4 regions of the Exiguobacterium sp. A1_3_1 genome follow, and region 3 is predicted to be linked to each of the others. Evidence: riboswitches for the same ligand, from Rfam matches in the RefSeq annotation. Region 3 holds a riboswitch; each other region holds the start of a gene.

Region 1 (4,180 bases), on a different contig from region 3:
CTGGTCGTATAAGGCGACCGTCCGTTTTTCCAACCGTTCGCGAATCTCTTCTACCGACGTCCCGTCTTGAATGATTGGATTCAACTGATTGAGTACATTTCGCAAATTGACGGCCGTCGGTCGTGTCGCGAGTAACGTCGCCGATGTCTCAAGCAAGGCTTGCTTGTAGACCGGTAGCGCCGCTTCAAACCGGTATGCTTCTTGAACGAGCACGAATCCACCGAATAAACTGATCGCAGGCGCGCCCCGGACACGTAGTTGTTTAATCGCCTCAACGGCTTGCGCGAGATCAGCAATGACTTCATAGTGCTCTTCCTGCGGTAGACGTGTCTGATCGAGAATCGTCAAGACACGATCTTCGTAACGAATACTTTGGACGAATGTAGTCATCGGCTGAGTTCCTCCGTTACGTCAAAGTTTCGTAAATCATCGAATGTCCGGCATTCTGTACGGCGTTTGATTAACGCCGCTCCTAGACGAAGAGCGTGACGTTTCCGCTCTAAGCGTTCCGTCGTTGAATCGATTGATTCTAAATCAGCGACCGGTGCAAGACCAATCGTCCGCCGAATCAATTCGCAACCGGCAAAGCCAAGGGCATCCTGCAAGATCGTGCTCAGTACATCATCGACGAGTCCTGATGCCTGGAACGGTTCGACGGCTTCCCGTTCCCATAAGGCACGGAACGTTGAAGCGAACGTCAGCCAGAACGTATCGATATCCTTGATTCGGGCGTCACGTCGTGTAGGGTAATCCGGATATGCTGCGAAGAATAGATGCGCAATGAACTGCCCGACATCGAATCCGAATGGACCATAAAAGGCGAATTCTGGATCGATGACTTTCGTTTCCGTCGCTGAGGCGAAGATGCTTCCTGTATGTAGATCGCCGTGCAACAATGCATCTCCTTTCGTGATGAAGAGCGCTTCGAGTTTTGCGACTTCGCGTTTCAACTCATCGTCTGCCCATAAACGTGCCACCTCTTTTTCGAGTCCGGCTTCAATCTCGTTCGTCTCCGCGTCATGAAACGGATCCGTGAAGATTAATTTTTCCGTGATGTCGCACAAGTCTGGATTGTAGTACGTTCGGGCGACACGTTTCTTTTCAACCGGACCAAGCGCAAAGTCCGATGTATGGAATAACGTCCGAGCGAGATAAGAACCGATATGTTCCGCAAGCAACGGATACTGTTCACCTGCGAGTAAACCGCTTCGAACGATCGTCAGATGTGAAAGATCTTCCATGACCGTATACGCCTCTTCATGACTAGCATGAAAAACACGTGGTACGAACGGTACGGCATGCCGTGCGAATTCACGGAGTGCGGATTGCTCGATCCACGCTCGTTCGAGCGATAACGGCCAGCTCTCCCCGACGACCTTCGCATATGGTAATGCTTGTTTTAAAATCAAGCGATGTTCGCCTTCTCGAATCCGAAAGACGAGGTTGAGGTTCCCGTCGCCAATCTCTTCTGCTTCGACGGCTCCATCGCCGATCAGTCCTAATGTCCGAACACGATCAATCGCGTCCTGTTCTGTGAATGCTTTATATGTCATCTCAGTTTCCCCCTATGTGATACACGAAAAAGCGCCTCTTTTCGTCATCGAAAAGAGGCGCAGAAAAGTCACTGCGTCCTCTTATCTCTCAGACGAAACGTCTGTTGGATGTAGCACCGTGCCTAGTGGTCGGTTGCTGCGGCGTCATCGGGCCAATTCCCTCTGCCAACTCGCGATAAGAGTCGTATGTAATTGTCGTGTGTGATATTGATTTGAATCTTACGCAATCGACTTCCTCGCTGTCAAATCGAAATCAAGCAGAAACGGATATCATTTTTAAGTCATCTATAGAAAGAGTATTTTCAAAAAAATAAATTTTCTAAAAATAGTTTGACAAGTCACGATTCTCATGTAAAAATTGCAATTAGATTTCACAATTTCATCCAATTCTTATCAAGAGCAGACGGAGGGACAAGCCCTACGATGTCGCAGCAACCGACCTTTTGGCACGGTGCTAATTCTTGCAGCTACTAAGCTGACAGATAAGAGTCCACGTTCGAATCATTCATGGTCTCTTGTCGCTGACGAGAGACCATTTTTTTGTTGAAGGAGGAAAGACATGGCTTATATCACTGCTACTTATCAATTGACTGCCCGTGATCGACTCGAGCAACGCGCTGAACAACTCGCGCTTGGTCTGACAGTCGGTTCTTGGACGGAACTGAATCATCTCGAACAACAACAACTCGCCTCGTTCAAAGGGGAAGTCGTACATACCGAAGAGCGCGATGGCAAAGGATATATCACGATTCGTTATCCGGAACATAACGTGTCGCGCGACTTTTCTGCGATTCTGACGACCGTCTTCGGGAAACTCTCACTCGACGGTGAAATCAAACTAACGGAATTGCTATTACCCGATACATTTACGTCGGACTTTCCAGGTGCAAAATTCGGGATCGAAGGGGTCCGCTCCTTGATTGGTGTCGAAGATCGCCCATTGTTAATGAGCATCTTCAAAGGAGTCATCGGACGGGATTTATCGTTCCTTCGTGATCAACTCGAAGGACAACTCGCTGGTGGGATTGATCTCGTCAAAGACGATGAGATCCTATACGACAATCCGTTGACACCGACGATTGACCGGGCACGAATCGGACGTGAGGTCATCGATGCTCACTTCCACCGGACCGGTAAACGTGCGTTATATGCGATCACACTCAGTGGTCCCGTCTTTACGCTCAAGGATCAAGCCAAACGATTGATTGATGCTGGAGCGACTGCTTTCTTGCTGAATACCTTCACATACGGACTCGACGTCTTACGCGAACTGGCGAGTGATCCGGAAATCAACGTTCCGATCTTCAATCATCCAGCATATAGCGGTGCGTTGATTGCTAGCCCGAATCACGGAGTCGCTGCCCCTGTCTTACTCGGCACATTACCGCGTGCTGCTGGAGCAGACTTGACGCTATTCCCGTCTCCTTACGGCAATGTCGCTTTACCAAAGGATGTCGCCCGTGGCATCGCGGTCGAAGCGACCCGTCTCGGTCAGACGAAATCGATCTTCCCGGTTCCTTCAGCTGGTATTCATCCTGGACTCGTCGCTCAACTCGTACGGGACTTCGGGATCGATTCCGTCATCAACGCCGGTGGCGGCGTACATGGTCATCCGCAAGGTGCTGCGGCTGGTGTCATTGCTTTCCGTCAGGCACTCGATGCGGCACTCGCAAATGAATCCCTATCGGCGGCAGCATCGCGTCATGAAGAATTACGGATCGCCCTCGACGCTTGGGGGATCAAGTCATGACCGTACGGATTCTCTGTGACTTCGACGGGACAGTGACGACGCAAGATAATATCATCGCACTCATGCAGGCATTTGCGCCAGCGAGTGACTTCGAACCGTTAAAACACGGCGTACTCGACCGGACGTTATCGATTCAGAGTGGTGTCGGGCAAATGTTCGCACTTCTGCCATCTGACGGGAAAGCAGCCTATCTTGACTTTTTGTTGGAGCGCGCGGTTATTCGCGACGGATTTTCGGAGTTACTGCAGTACAGTCGTCGTCAAGGCATCGATTTTTCGATCGTCAGCGGCGGAATGGACTTTTTCGTCGAACCAATCTTAGCGCCATTCCTTGAGCAGGAGCGCATCTATTGCAATGTCGCGAATTTTGACGGTCCATTCGTTCATATCGATTGGCCACACGCCTGCGATACCCATTGCACGAACGGGTGCGGCTGTTGTAAAACGTCCGTTGCTCGGACACTACGTAAAGACGGTGACGTCATCATCGTCATCGGCGACTCGGTGACGGACTTCGAACTCGCAAAACAAGCGGATCGTGTCTATGCCCGTGATTATCTGATCACGTTGTGTGAAGAGAACGATATCGCCTATACACCGTTTGAGACATTCCACGATATCGTTCATGATTTAACACGAGCGGAGGTGACAACATGACATTCATGCGACGGTATGAAGAGCTACGCGCCATCAAACAAGAGCTTTCGGCACGCGATTGGTTCCCTGGTACGAGTGGCAATCTCGCCATCCGGACGTCCGGTGTCCCGGTTGAATTCCTTGTGACGGCAAGCGGAAAAGATAAACGGCAGACGACTCCTGACGACTTCGTTCATGTCGATGCGACCGGTCAATTGATCGGTGAGCAATCCGGGCGTCCT
Region 2 (4,180 bases), on a different contig from region 3:
CTTGAAGCGTCGTTTTTTCACTCCCCGGATCTGTTGTACTCTCCTGTATATGACGTCTTAATCTAATTTGTCTTTTTGCTTTCGGGCAACGCGTCTAATGTAGAGAAATAGGGTACCTATTCCTTCAACCCAAGACCTAAAAATTAACGGAATGTCATGTTAGTCTAGATCTCTTTGATGGTACGTCGCATGTAGGAAATACTAAATACATGTTGAAGAAGCGTCATCTTGATTAACAGGACGAGGTCGATGCTTGTCCCAGGAAAACGATTTGAAATGAACAAAGCGCAATCCTCCCATTAGAGAAAATTGCGCTTTGCTTACAATCTGTAGCAGCTATTTGCTTCCATATAGAAACGAATAGCTGTTTTTTTGATTCAGCCTGTTTCTTGCGAAAACTGACACGATTGTTCGATAAAGCGAATCGTCTCACGGACGATTAGATCCTGATCATGATCGAGTGTCGCGACGTGATACGAGTTGAGTAAACAGTAGCTTCGTTTATCATTCGTTCCGATGTGCTGGTGCAGATAATCTGAGCTCGACGGCGGAACGACGTGATCGGTCGCCGAGTAGAGAATCAATGTCGGTAGAAGGATCGATCCGAGGCGTCCTTTTGTCTCATCCATCAGACGGACGAGTTCAAACGCACAACGGCTCGGAACGAGGTCATAAATGATTTCGAAGGCTGCTCGCTTAATGTCCGGTGCCCCTTCCGGTAAGTACTGTGGACCGTCCTCGAACGAAAGTGCTTCATAGGATGGAACGGAGAGTGCAGCATTGATCGTAATGATGCCGGCAAACGGAATGCCGTCAGCGGCGAGTGACAGTGCAAGCGTCGCACCCATCGATTGACCGATGACGAAGACTTGATCGCATGTTTCTTGTAAACGTTCATAGCCGTCTTTCAGGCTTTGCTTCCAACATCGAGCAGTCGATTGTTCAAACTCGCGGACGTTCGTTCCATGTCCACGTAAGCGCGGGGCATAGACGGTAAAACCTTCAGCAGCAAATGCCTCACCGACGTCCCGGACACTTTGCGGAGTGGCGTTAAAACCATGACAGATTAGAATGCCGATCGATCCACCTTGAAAATAAAACGCTTCAGCACCAGTCAATACAGGATAGTTCATCATTACTATTTTTCCTCCATTCATGAAAAAAACTCGTCGACGTCACTGCTTGGACGCTCACGAGTTTTTCACCGTATCATCCAAAGCCGCGCTTTGCTGGTCGGAGCACCTTACAGATTGCAGGTTGCCGTGAAGTCATAGAGCCAGGTCTCTCGTTCACTCTTGATAAATATCATATTGGAATTGTCGGAATAATCATTGAAACGATGGTAGCACGTTCAAAAATGACTTGTCAAATCGTTCTTGACGAATCATGATCCGTTCAGTAAGCTAACTCATAACTTAATCATCCATCGATATGCGCCAAATGGATTATTTTTGAAAAGTTGGTTGACTTTTAAAGTTCCGACCCGTAATGTAAAAATTAGTTTTACGACATAAGCAACAACGCAACAACACACATACGAATTTCATACCGCAATACTTATCCAGAGAGGTGGAGGGACTGGCCCTACGAAACCTCGGCAACAGACTCATTATGAGCACTGTGCCAATTCCATCAGACAGATGTCTGAGAGATGAGTGGAGTGGATTCTGCCACTGTGCGGATCCAGGTCTCTTCTTGTTTCTCAAGAAGGGACCTTTTTTGTTGAATGAAGGGGGAAAACGGAATGATTGCATTTCATCAAGTCAAAAAAACGTACGTCACGAAAGATCAGACGATTGCAGCACTCGACGGTGTCGACCTGACGATCGAAAAAGGCGAAATCTTTGGTGTCATCGGCTTTAGCGGTGCCGGAAAAAGTTCACTGCTCCGCTGTGTCAATCTGTTAGAACGACCGACGTCAGGAACGGTGACGGTCGATGGGGAAGATTTAACGCAACTGTCTCCGAAAAAATTACGCCAAGCAAAACAACGGATCGGGATGATCTTTCAGCACTTCAATCTATTGAATGCGAACACGGTCTTTACGAATGTTGCAAAGCCACTCGTTCTCGCAGGCGTCAAGAAAGACGAGATTCGCCGCCGGGTGACGGAGTTACTCGAATTCGTCGATCTCGCGGACAAGGCGAATCATTATCCGGATCAATTGTCGGGTGGGCAGAAACAGCGCGTCGGTATCGCCCGGGCACTCGCGACGCAACCTTCCGTCCTCTTATGTGACGAGGCGACGTCAGCACTTGATCCCCAGACGACGCATCATATTCTTCAGTTATTAAAACGGATCAATGCCGAGTACGGGATCACGATTCTCTTGATCACCCACGAGATGGGCGTCATCCGGGAGATTTGCGACCGTGTCGCCGTCATCGAAGCTGGAAAGTTGATCGAGTCAGGAACGGTCTTCGACGTCTTTTCGAATCCAAAGACCGAGACAGCACGGAACTTCGTCCGGTCTGTCATGCATGACGAGATTCCAGCATCGATTCGTCAGTTGATCGAGTCGCGAAATGCGCATCCAATCTATAAGATTCACTTCCTTGGACATCACACCGGGCAACCACTCTTATCGCAAGTCGCAAAACGCTTTGACGTCGATGTCAACATTTTGCACGGGAGCATCACAGAGTTGCAGGATACGCCGTTCGGCACCTTGCTCGTCGAGTTGATTGGTGAGCCGGCTGAAGTGAAACGAGCGTTACAATACATCGATCAGGCACAGGTGACGGTCGAGGAGGTGCTCGCTGATGCTAGTTAACTACAGTGATATCTGGACAGCATTCTTGCAGACGATGACGATGGTATCCGTTTCGCTCTTGTTCTCGACCTTGATCGGCTTACCACTCGGTATCCTGCTTGTTGTCACGCGAAAAGGAGCGTTACTTGAAAATGTTCCGTTGTTCACGTTCTTCAACAGTATCGTCAATATCTTCCGCTCGATTCCGTTCATCATCCTACTCGTCGCGATCATCCCGTTGACACGGTTGATCGTCCAGACGTCGATCGGAACCGAAGCTGCAATCGTCCCGCTCGTCTTTTACGCTGCACCGTACATGGCGCGTCTGATCGAGAGTTCTTTACTCGAAGTCGATAAAGGCGTTCTTGAAGCAGCAGAAGCGATGGGCGCGACACCGTTTCAAACGATTTTCCGCTTCCTCCTACCGGAAGCACTCGGTTCACTCATCCTGAACTTAACGATCGCGACGGTCGGCTTGATCGGGGCATCGGCGATGGCAGGCGCCATCGGTGGTGGCGGTTTGGGTGACTTAGCAATTACTTACGGCTATCAACGGTTTGATACGAAAGTCATGATCATCACGGTCGGGATTCTCGTCATCTTAGTCCAAGGCTTACAGACGACAGGCAACATCGTCGCACGAAAAATCAGAAGACATTAATCAAGGGAGCGATTCAGCCATGAAAAAAGCAGTAGCAATTGGAGCAACACTCACGACGATTTTATTTGCCGGGTGCGCAGCATCAGGAGAAGACGAAAAGACAATCAAGCTCGGTGTCAGCGGTTCAGACACACAAGTTTGGGACTATGTCGCCAAAAAAGCAGAAAAGGAGGGCATCAAAATCGAGCTCGTCAAGTTCTCCGATTATGTCCAGCCGAACATGGCACTGGCTGAGGGTGAAATCGACGCCAATGCCTTCCAGACGATTTCCTACTTCAACGCTTTCAAGAAAGAACATAACTTGAAGCTATCGCCGATTGCGACGACTGTCATCGCACCGATGGGGATCTACTCGGATAAATACAAGGACGTCAAAGACATTCCAACTGGCGGGAAAATCGCTGTTCCGAACGAAGCGACGAACATGGGACGCGCCCTCTTGTTACTGCAAGAAGCCGGTCTGATCAAGTTACCGGATGACTTCGATGGCAACGGTTCGGTCGATAAGATCGTCGAGAATCCGAAGAAGCTGAAAATCGTTCCGATCGTCGCCGGGCAAACGCCACGCGTCTTACCGGACGTCGCGGCGTCAATCATCAACAATGGCATTGCCGTTGACGCTGGCTTCAACCCGATCAAGGACTCGATCGTCCATGAGAACGAGACAGCAAAACCATACATCAACATCATCGCGACACGGACGGAAGACAAGAACAAAAAAGAACTGAAAAAAATCGCATCGCTGTATCAACAAAAAGATGTCGCGG
Region 3 (4,180 bases):
AGTCAATGGTTGATGTTGTGCGTCCATCGCGATCAAGCTGTGCATAGCACTACTGAACGCGACGAACTTCGGTGGCATGCTCGGATGACGTTTCGTGATCAAACGGATCGATTCGAGTACAGCATCGAAAATTTCTTCTGGATCTTGCTCCGCTGTCGACCGGTTCGGTGTATGAAGCGGGTAACCGACGTTCGTTTGTCCGATGACCTCTCCTTTTGTCGTAAAGAGGACCGCTTTCGTACTCGTCGTTCCGATATCGACGCCTAACATGTATTCAGTCATGTGAATCGACTCCTTTCGACATCATTTGTTGCGTTTTCCAGAGATCTTCGACTTCCTGGACGTCATCAAAGTTCTGATGTAAGGAAGCGACCATCCGTTCACGATCCCCTGTCTCGATCGCTTCGATGTACAAGGCGTGGTTCGCGAGGATGCGTTCGAAGTCTTCGATGTCTTCCTCGAATCGTACCCGCATCGATAGGAGGATGAAACTTTCCATGACCGGTTTGAGATTTTGCCAAATCATGCTGACATATCCATGATCAATCGAGCGGATGATCGTTTCGTGAAACAGTACGTCCTGGAAGGAGAATTCATCGGCATCCTTGTATTTGATGGCAACTTTCATCATTTCGAGAATTTTACTGAGTTCACGGACGAGTTCTGCCCGTTCGATTTTGACGAGTCGTTCGAAGACGAACGTTTCAATGAGTAGCCGGACATCATAGATTTCCTGAATGTCGCGCTCAGACAAACCGACGACGACCGCTCCCATTCGTTCGAGACGAATCAATTGTTCGGATGCAAGGACCTTTAACGCATCACGGACGGGCGAGCGACTGACTGAAAAATCAGAGGCTAATTTGTTTTCGGATAAAATGGTACCGCTTTCAATCTTTCCTGAAATGATGCGCATCCGTAGCTCGTGTGCGACACGATCTCCAGCGGAAGCTTTTGCTAACCACTTCAAGGGGTATAACAGTTCTGACATGGAATCACCTGATTTCTAAAGTGAGTATACTTGTATACAAGTTAGTATAAACGTTTTTTTCTAAAATGCAAACGCTTAACTTACATTTTAGTGATTCAAGCAGGAATCAGGAAAATGGTTTCCGATATGTTAGGGTGAAGGAGTAAGTAACGAATCGATTAGTTAAAAAGGAGGTAATGCATATGCATGTTTTAGTCGTAGGTGCCGGAGCAGTTGGAGGTTATTTCGGGGGACGTCTTGCTGAGCAAGGGGAACAGGTGACATTCCTTGTTCGTCCGAAGCGCTATGAACAATTACAAAAGACAGGGTTACAGATCACTAGTCCTCATGATGATGTTATGATCACGCCTCAGTTAGTGACACGAGACATGCGACTGAATCACACATTTGATGTCGTCTTACTTTCGACGAAAGCCTATCACTTGGATGATGTCCTACAGGATCTTGCGCCATTTGTTTCGAGCGAGACGTACATCATTCCTTTGTTGAACGGCATGCAGCATATACGACGGTTAACAGAAGTCTTCGGAGAAGATCGAGTACTGGGCGGACTTTGCTTCATTGAATCGACGCTTGATGCAGAAGGGCGTATTATACAGACAAGCCCGTCGCATCGGCTATTGTTTGGTTCACGAACCGGTAAACCAACATCGCGTTTAGAGGAGATTGCAACACGTTTTGCGAAAGCGAAGGCACCGATGGCGTACTCGATGCATATCATGGATGACATGTGGCAAAAGTACCTCTTCATTTCGACATTTGCGGGCGTGACGACACTATTTCGCTCTGCCATCGGTCCAATTCGCAAGGACCCAATTGGTCATCAGATGATTCAAGACGTCATGAAGGAAGCGAAGCAAGCGATGGAAGAACAAGGCGCAGTCTTTAATGACGATGTAGAAGCGGTCTTGCTGAAGCAGATGCATGCAATGGAAGACACTATGAAATCGTCAATGTTACGGGACATGGAAAAGGGTCAGCCCGTCGAAGTGAAACATTTCTTTAGTACGTTGCTCGAAACACGCTCTTCACGTCATCTTCAACTGATTGAATCTAATTTATGGATCTATCAAAAAAATCGGGAAATGCCTGTTGACTGAATTATCTGCATTCTGATATGGTTAGGAACAATTACATACTTATCCAGAGAGGTGGAGGGACTGGCCCTATGAAACCTCAGCAACAGGTCGAAAGATACTGTGCTAATTCCTGCGGGTGCTGCACCCGATCGATAAGATTTCCGAATTGTCGACCGACGCATCCGTGAGGATGCGTTTTTTGTTTGAAATAGGTGGAACGAGGAGGAAATGGATTCATGAAAACGAGCGGAGCATTTCGACGCAAGATGGAATCACGTCATCTGATCATGCTGTCGTTAGGTGGTGTCATTGGAACAGGATTATTTTTAAGTACAGGTTATACGTTGGAACAAGCAGGACGTGTCGGAACGATTTTATCGTATTTGATCGGAGCCGTCGTCGTTTACTTAGTCATGTTAAGTCTCGGTGAACTCGCCGTGCACATGCCGGAAACCGGATCATTCCATAAGTACGCAACGAAGTACATTGGACCCGGCACCGGTTATACAGTAGCCTGGCTCTACTGGCTGACGTGGACGGTCGCCCTTGGTTCAGAATTCACGGCAGCAGGCATTTTGATGCAACGTTGGTTCCCATCGATTCCGGTTTGGGTGTTCAGTGCCTTATTCGCTGCGATGATCCTTGGTATCAACGTCTTGAAGGTTCGCGTGTTCGCTGAAGTCGAGTTTTGGTTCTCCGCCATTAAGGTCGTGACGATTATTGCGTTCATTTTACTTGGTGCGGGAGCGATCGTCGGCTTCATTCCACTGCAAGATGGTAGCCCAGCCCCATTCTTTTCTTCCTTAACGGAAGGTGGATTATTCCCAAATGGTGCTTTCGTCATCTTCATGACGATGCTTGCCGTGAATTTTGCTTACTCGGGAACGGAACTGATCGGTGTCGCAGCGGGTGAAGCAGTCGATCCGAAACGGACGATTCCGCTTGCGATCCGGACGACGATCTTGCGACTCGTCCTCTTCTTCGTCGGTACGATCATCGTGTTAGCCGTCTTATTGCCAACGGATGGGAAAGGTGTACTCGAAAGTCCGTTCGTCGCCGTGTTCGAACGGATCGGAATTCCCTACGCTGCAGACGTGATGAACTTCGTCATTTTGACAGCGATCTTGTCGGCAGCGAACTCTGGACTTTACGCCGCCTCTCGGATGCTCTGGTCGCTTGCGAACGAACGTATGATTCCACGCTTCTTCGCCCAGGTGACACCAAGTGGGGTTCCACTTCGAGCTGTATTGTTCAGCATGCTTGGCGGAGGACTTGCCTTGCTGTCTAGCATCTATGCAGCAGGGAGTGTCTATATCGCGCTCGTCTCGATTTCCGGTCTTGCTGTCGTCGTCGTTTGGATGAGTATCAGCGTTGCCCAGTATCGCTTCCGGAAGCAATTTCTTCGTGAAGGGCATACGGTCGACGAATTGGTCTATCGCACACCACTCTTTCCATTCGTACCGATCGCCGCTTTCGTCGTTTGTTTGATTTCTCTGATTGGTATCGGATTTGATCCGACACAACGAATTGCCTTGTACTGTGGTATTCCATTCATCGTGATCTGTTATATCGTTCATGCGTTCACGAATTCTTCTCAGAAACGGAGTGTTGAAGATGTCCCGAATCAAAAATCCAGTTGATCAACGATTACAGGAAGTTCCCTTTCTCATTTTAGACGGTGCCCTTGCAACCGAACTTGAACAGAAGGGATTCGATCTGAACGACCCGCTTTGGTCAGCACGTCTCTTGATCGAAGCACCGGAACAGATCGAGCGTGTCCATCACGATTACTTTGAAGTAGGTGCTGATGTCGCCATCACTTCAAGCTATCAAGCAAGTATCGAAGGCTTCAAGCAACGTCATATCACGACAGAGGAAGCACAGTCGCTGATTCGACAAACCGTTACCTTGGTCCAAAATGCACGCACGCGTAGCGGAAAGAGTGACGCATTAATCGCAGGATCAGTGGGTCCTTATGGTGCCTACTTAGCAGATGGTTCTGAGTATCGCGGTCATTATGGGGTGTCAGCAGATGTGCTAGAAGCCTTCCACAGACCACGGATCGAAGCATTGATTGAAGCGGGGGCTGATCTGCTGGCATTTGAGACGA
Region 4 (4,180 bases), on a different contig from region 3:
TGAATGATTCCTCCAATATGATTAAGTTTCGAATTAACGTTTATCGATCGCGCGGATCAGCAAGTCACCAATGATTTGGATGACGAAGACGATCGCTAAGATTAAGAGTGTCGCAATGACGATGACATCGTTTTGAGAACGCTGGAATCCTTCGATGAAGGCCATGTCCCCAAGTCCACCTCCGCCGACTACTCCGGCCATTGCCGTATAACCGACAAGTGAGACGAGTGTGACCGTGATACCAGAAACGATGGCAGGCAACGCTTCCGGGATTAAGACTTTATAGATGATCTGGAACTTCGTCGCGCCCATCGATTCAGCTGCCTCGATGACACCTTTATCGACTTCGCGTAACGCGAGTTCAACCATCCGACCGTAAAATGGTGCAGCACCGAAAATCAGTGCCGGTAATGCTGCCGTTGGTCCGAGGAACGAACCGACGATTGCTGTCGTAAATGGAATCAATAAGATCAGTAAGATGATGAACGGAATCGAACGGAAGACGTTGACGACCAAGCTCAACACTGAATAGAACGTCCGATTCTTGAACAATAACTCTTCGTTTGTCGCATACAATAGTAAACCAATGATCAAACCGAGGACGAATGTCGAAACACCAGCGATTGCCGTCATATAGACGGTACTGCCTGTCGCTTCCCACACCATGTCCCAATCTAGATTGTCAAAGAATGAAATCATCGGTGATCCACCTCCACTTCAACATCACTGGCTTGAAGCTTTGTGATGACCGCTTGTGTTGCTTCTGTTTCCCCGATCAACTGAATGAACAGTGTACCGAGTGCCCCTTCCTGTGATTGACCGACGTTTCCGCCGATGATATTGAACAGGACCGGCGAATCCTTCATGACTTCCGCGAGGATCGGGCTTTCTGCTGTCGATCCGACGAACGTCAACTGAACGATTTTTCCGGTTGGGTACCGTTCGCGTAGTTTCGCGAACGTTAACTCGTTCTCCGACGGCGACGTCAATTGTTTGACGAATTCCTTCGTCATCGCTTGCTTCGGATGACGGAAGACTTCTGCGACCGGTCCTTGCTCGACGATTTTACCGGCTTCCATGACGGCGACCCGGTGACAGATTTTTTGAATGACGTGCATCTCGTGTGTGATCAAGACGATCGTCAGTTTCAGTTTTTCATTGATGTCGACGAGTAACTCAAGGATTGAGTCCGTCGTCTTCGGATCGAGTGCACTTGTTGCCTCGTCACATAAGAGAACGTCCGGGTTCGATGCCAGTGCCCGAGCGATACCGACACGTTGTTTTTGACCACCGGATAATTGTGACGGATAGGCTTTTTCGCGTCCGTCCAAACCAACGAGTTGGATCAGTTCCGCGACCCGTTCCTTGCGGTGTGCTTTCGGGAAGCCACCGAGCTCGAGTGGGAACATGATGTTCTCTTCAACCGTCCGTGACCATAGTAAGTTGAAGTGTTGGAAGACCATCGAGACATTCTTGCGGACGCCTCGTAATTCCTTAGGTTTTAGTGATGTCATTTCAACACCATCGATTTGGATCGAACCACTCGTTGGTGCTTCGAGCATATTCAGTAATCGGATCAGGGTCGATTTCCCTGCTCCGGAATAACCGATTATTCCAAAAATTTCACCGCGCTCGATTGTCAGATCGACATTCGCGACGGCTTCGACCGCTCCGCGCTTTGAGCGATAAATCTTTCCTACGTCTTGTAAACGAATCACAACTGTCCCTCCTAAAATAAAAAAAGTGCGCGCGTTTTAGAGCAAACGCGCGCACTTTTCAGTACACAAAACCATTTGCTCTCATCTCCCAGACTTTTGTCTGCTGGAATTAGCACCACTTCGGATTAGATCCGCGGTTGCCGGGTTTCATCGGGCCAGTCCCTCCACCACTCTCGATAAGAGTTTCGGTATTAAGTTTGTAGAATATATTCTGAATATTAGCAGGGGTTATTTTTGTTGTCAAACAGTTTTTTCAGAAACTTTTTCGAGGAACGTGAAAGCACGTGTTAAGTCTTCTTTCAAATCTTCCGCATCCTCAAGTCCAACTGAAATCCGAACGAGACCGTCCGTGATGCCGAGTTCTGCCCGACGTTCTGCTGGGATTGACGCGTGCGTCATCCGTGCCGGCACCGAAATCAGACTCTCGACGGCACCAAGACTCTCAGCGAGTGTGAAGAAGTGTGTCGCCTCGACGAGTTTTTCTGCGTTCGCTGCTGAACCGACATCAAAGCTGATCATCCCACCAAATCCAGTCGCTTGTTTCGTTTGGATGTCGTGACCAGGATGCGATGCAAGTCCTGGGTAGAAGATGTTCGAGACGATGTCTTGCGCTTGTAGGAACGCAACGAGATCATGTGCTGTCTCTTCGATCGCATCCATTCGGATACCGAGTGTACGAAGACCACGGACGAGCAAGAAGCTGTCTTGCGGTCCAAGCACGCCGCCTGTCGAGTTTTGGATGAAGTGCAGCTCTTCGCCGAGCGCATCATCTTTGACGACGACAAGTCCAGCGACGACGTCCGAATGTCCGCCGATGTATTTCGTCGCACTGTGCAAGACGATGTCTGCACCAAGTGCGAGTGGTTGTTGATGATAAGGTGTCGCGAACGTGTTGTCGACGACGAGTTTAAGATCGTGACGTTTGGCGATCGTTGCGATTGCTTCAATGTCCGTTACTTTCAACAACGGGTTCGTCGGTGTTTCGACGTAGACGATCTTCGTGTTGTCTTGGATCGCTGCTTCCGTTGCCGCAAGGTCCGTCGTATCGACGAATGTCACTTCGATGTTGAACTTCGGTAAGACGCGTTGCATCAAGCGGAACGTACCACCGTAGACGTCATCCGTCATGACGATGTGGTCGCCAGACTCCAGCAAGTGGAAGACGGCATGAATCGCTGCCATCCCAGAACCGAACGCAAAACCACGTGCGCCGCCCTCGAGATCCGCAATCAATCGTTCGATGCTCGTCCGTGTCGGGTTCGCTGTCCGTGAGTATTCGTATCCGTCCTTAAGTTGACCGATTTTATCCTGCTTGTATGTGCTTGTTTGATAGATTGGAGGTGTGACGGCTCCTGTTGCCCGATCGACACCTGTTCCTCCATGAATCAATGCTGTCTTCTTACGCATGAGTTTCGTCCACCTTTTCAAAGATTTGTTGGCTTAAATAGCGTTCGGCACTGTCTGCGAAGACGGTGACGATCGTACTGCCGGGGTGACGCTTTGCGATATCAAGCGCAGCAACGAGCGCTGCACCTGCTGAACTACCAACGAGTAATCCTTCGCGAGCAGCGAGTGTATGAACCGCGTCAAATGCATCGCGGTCAGAAATCGTATGAATCTCATCAACGAGTTCACGCGGAACGAGGCTTGGCCATTTCGCTGTACCGATACCTTCTGTCTTATGCGGACCGGCTGGACCACCATTTAAGACGGAGCCTTCCGGTTCGACGATTGCTGCTTTTGTACCGAGACGTTGTTTTAAGAAGTCCGCTGTTCCGGCGAACGTACCACCTGAACCACAACCGGCAACGAACCAGTCGATGTGCGGCAAGTCCGCAATCAGCTCAGGACCGAGTGTCCGCTGATACGTGACTGGGTTCTCTTCGTTTTCGAATTGTAACGGAACGTAACTATTCGGAATTTCTTGACCGAGTTCTTTTGCCCGGTCGATGGCCCCTTGCATATCGAGTTCAGTCGGTGTGTTGACGACGGTTGCGCCGAGTGCCCGCATCAACGTCTGCTTTTCCTGACTGAATTTTTCCGGAACGACACAGATGACTTGGAGATCGTATTTTTTAGCGGCGAGCGCCAAGCCGATGCCGGTATTCCCGGCTGTCGGCTCGATGATCGTACCGCCTGGTGTCACATGTCCGTTTTCGATTGCTGCATCAACGAGTTGAATGCCAAGGCGGTCTTTGACGCTGCCCCCAGGGTTCATCCATTCGAGCTTCGCCAAAATGCGCGTACCAGCAGGCAAATCGAATGAAGTGATCTCGTAGAGTGGTGTGTTTCCGACGAGGTCGCGGACGTTGTTCGCGATCATCCGAAGACGATGTCCCATTCATCACGACCGGCAAGCATTTTCTCGGCATAGTGCTTCGCTCCTTTGAGGTCATGTGCGCTCGCAAATCCACATTGGACTTCGTTTTGCGCTGGAATCTCTTCTGCTGCGAGGACGTCTT

The links. A riboswitch is a leader RNA that binds a small molecule or an ion and turns the genes downstream of it on or off. The one in region 3 is predicted to bind S-adenosylmethionine.
Region 1: another riboswitch for S-adenosylmethionine. It lies ahead of mtnK (S-methyl-5-thioribose kinase); the one in region 3 lies ahead of F8N00_RS04885 (amino acid permease).
Region 2: another riboswitch for S-adenosylmethionine. It lies ahead of F8N00_RS00880 (methionine ABC transporter ATP-binding protein); the one in region 3 lies ahead of F8N00_RS04885 (amino acid permease).
Region 4: another riboswitch for S-adenosylmethionine. It lies ahead of F8N00_RS05050 (methionine ABC transporter ATP-binding protein); the one in region 3 lies ahead of F8N00_RS04885 (amino acid permease).

Annotation. Positions count from the first base shown of each region.
Region 1 covers NZ_WBYY01000035.1:14,297-18,476, forward strand. Annotated here, with positions in the region: gene mtnA (S-methyl-5-thioribose-1-phosphate isomerase) at 1-390, opposite strand, end outside; gene mtnK (S-methyl-5-thioribose kinase) at 387-1,553, opposite strand; SAM riboswitch class I at 1,632-1,735, opposite strand; SAM riboswitch class I at 1,941-2,042, shown strand; gene F8N00_RS05745 (2,3-diketo-5-methylthiopentyl-1-phosphate enolase) at 2,113-3,303, shown strand; gene F8N00_RS05750 (2-hydroxy-3-keto-5-methylthiopentenyl-1-phosphate phosphatase) at 3,300-3,959, shown strand; gene F8N00_RS05755 (methylthioribulose 1-phosphate dehydratase) at 3,956-4,180, shown strand, end outside.
Region 2 covers NZ_WBYY01000003.1:47,742-51,921, reverse strand. Annotated here, with positions in the region: gene F8N00_RS00885 (alpha/beta hydrolase) at 378-1,136, opposite strand; SAM riboswitch class I at 1,204-1,305, opposite strand; SAM riboswitch class I at 1,555-1,658, shown strand; gene F8N00_RS00880 (methionine ABC transporter ATP-binding protein) at 1,745-2,773, shown strand; gene F8N00_RS00875 (methionine ABC transporter permease) at 2,763-3,413, shown strand; gene F8N00_RS00870 (MetQ/NlpA family ABC transporter substrate-binding protein) at 3,433-4,180, shown strand, end outside.
Region 3 covers NZ_WBYY01000028.1:19,910-24,089, forward strand. Annotated here, with positions in the region: gene gntK (gluconokinase) at 1-282, opposite strand, end outside; gene F8N00_RS04875 (GntR family transcriptional regulator) at 275-991, opposite strand; gene F8N00_RS04880 (ketopantoate reductase family protein) at 1,174-2,091, shown strand; SAM riboswitch class I at 2,128-2,229, shown strand; gene F8N00_RS04885 (amino acid permease) at 2,307-3,710, shown strand; gene mmuM (homocysteine S-methyltransferase) at 3,685-4,180, shown strand, end outside.
Region 4 covers NZ_WBYY01000030.1:1,451-5,630, reverse strand. Annotated here, with positions in the region: gene F8N00_RS05060 (MetQ/NlpA family ABC transporter substrate-binding protein) at 1-1, opposite strand, end outside; gene F8N00_RS05055 (methionine ABC transporter permease) at 34-699, opposite strand; gene F8N00_RS05050 (methionine ABC transporter ATP-binding protein) at 696-1,718, opposite strand; SAM riboswitch class I at 1,797-1,901, opposite strand; gene F8N00_RS05045 (bifunctional cystathionine gamma-lyase/homocysteine desulfhydrase) at 1,959-3,125, opposite strand; gene F8N00_RS05040 (PLP-dependent cysteine synthase family protein) at 3,118-4,041, opposite strand; gene F8N00_RS05035 (S-ribosylhomocysteine lyase) at 4,038-4,180, opposite strand, start outside.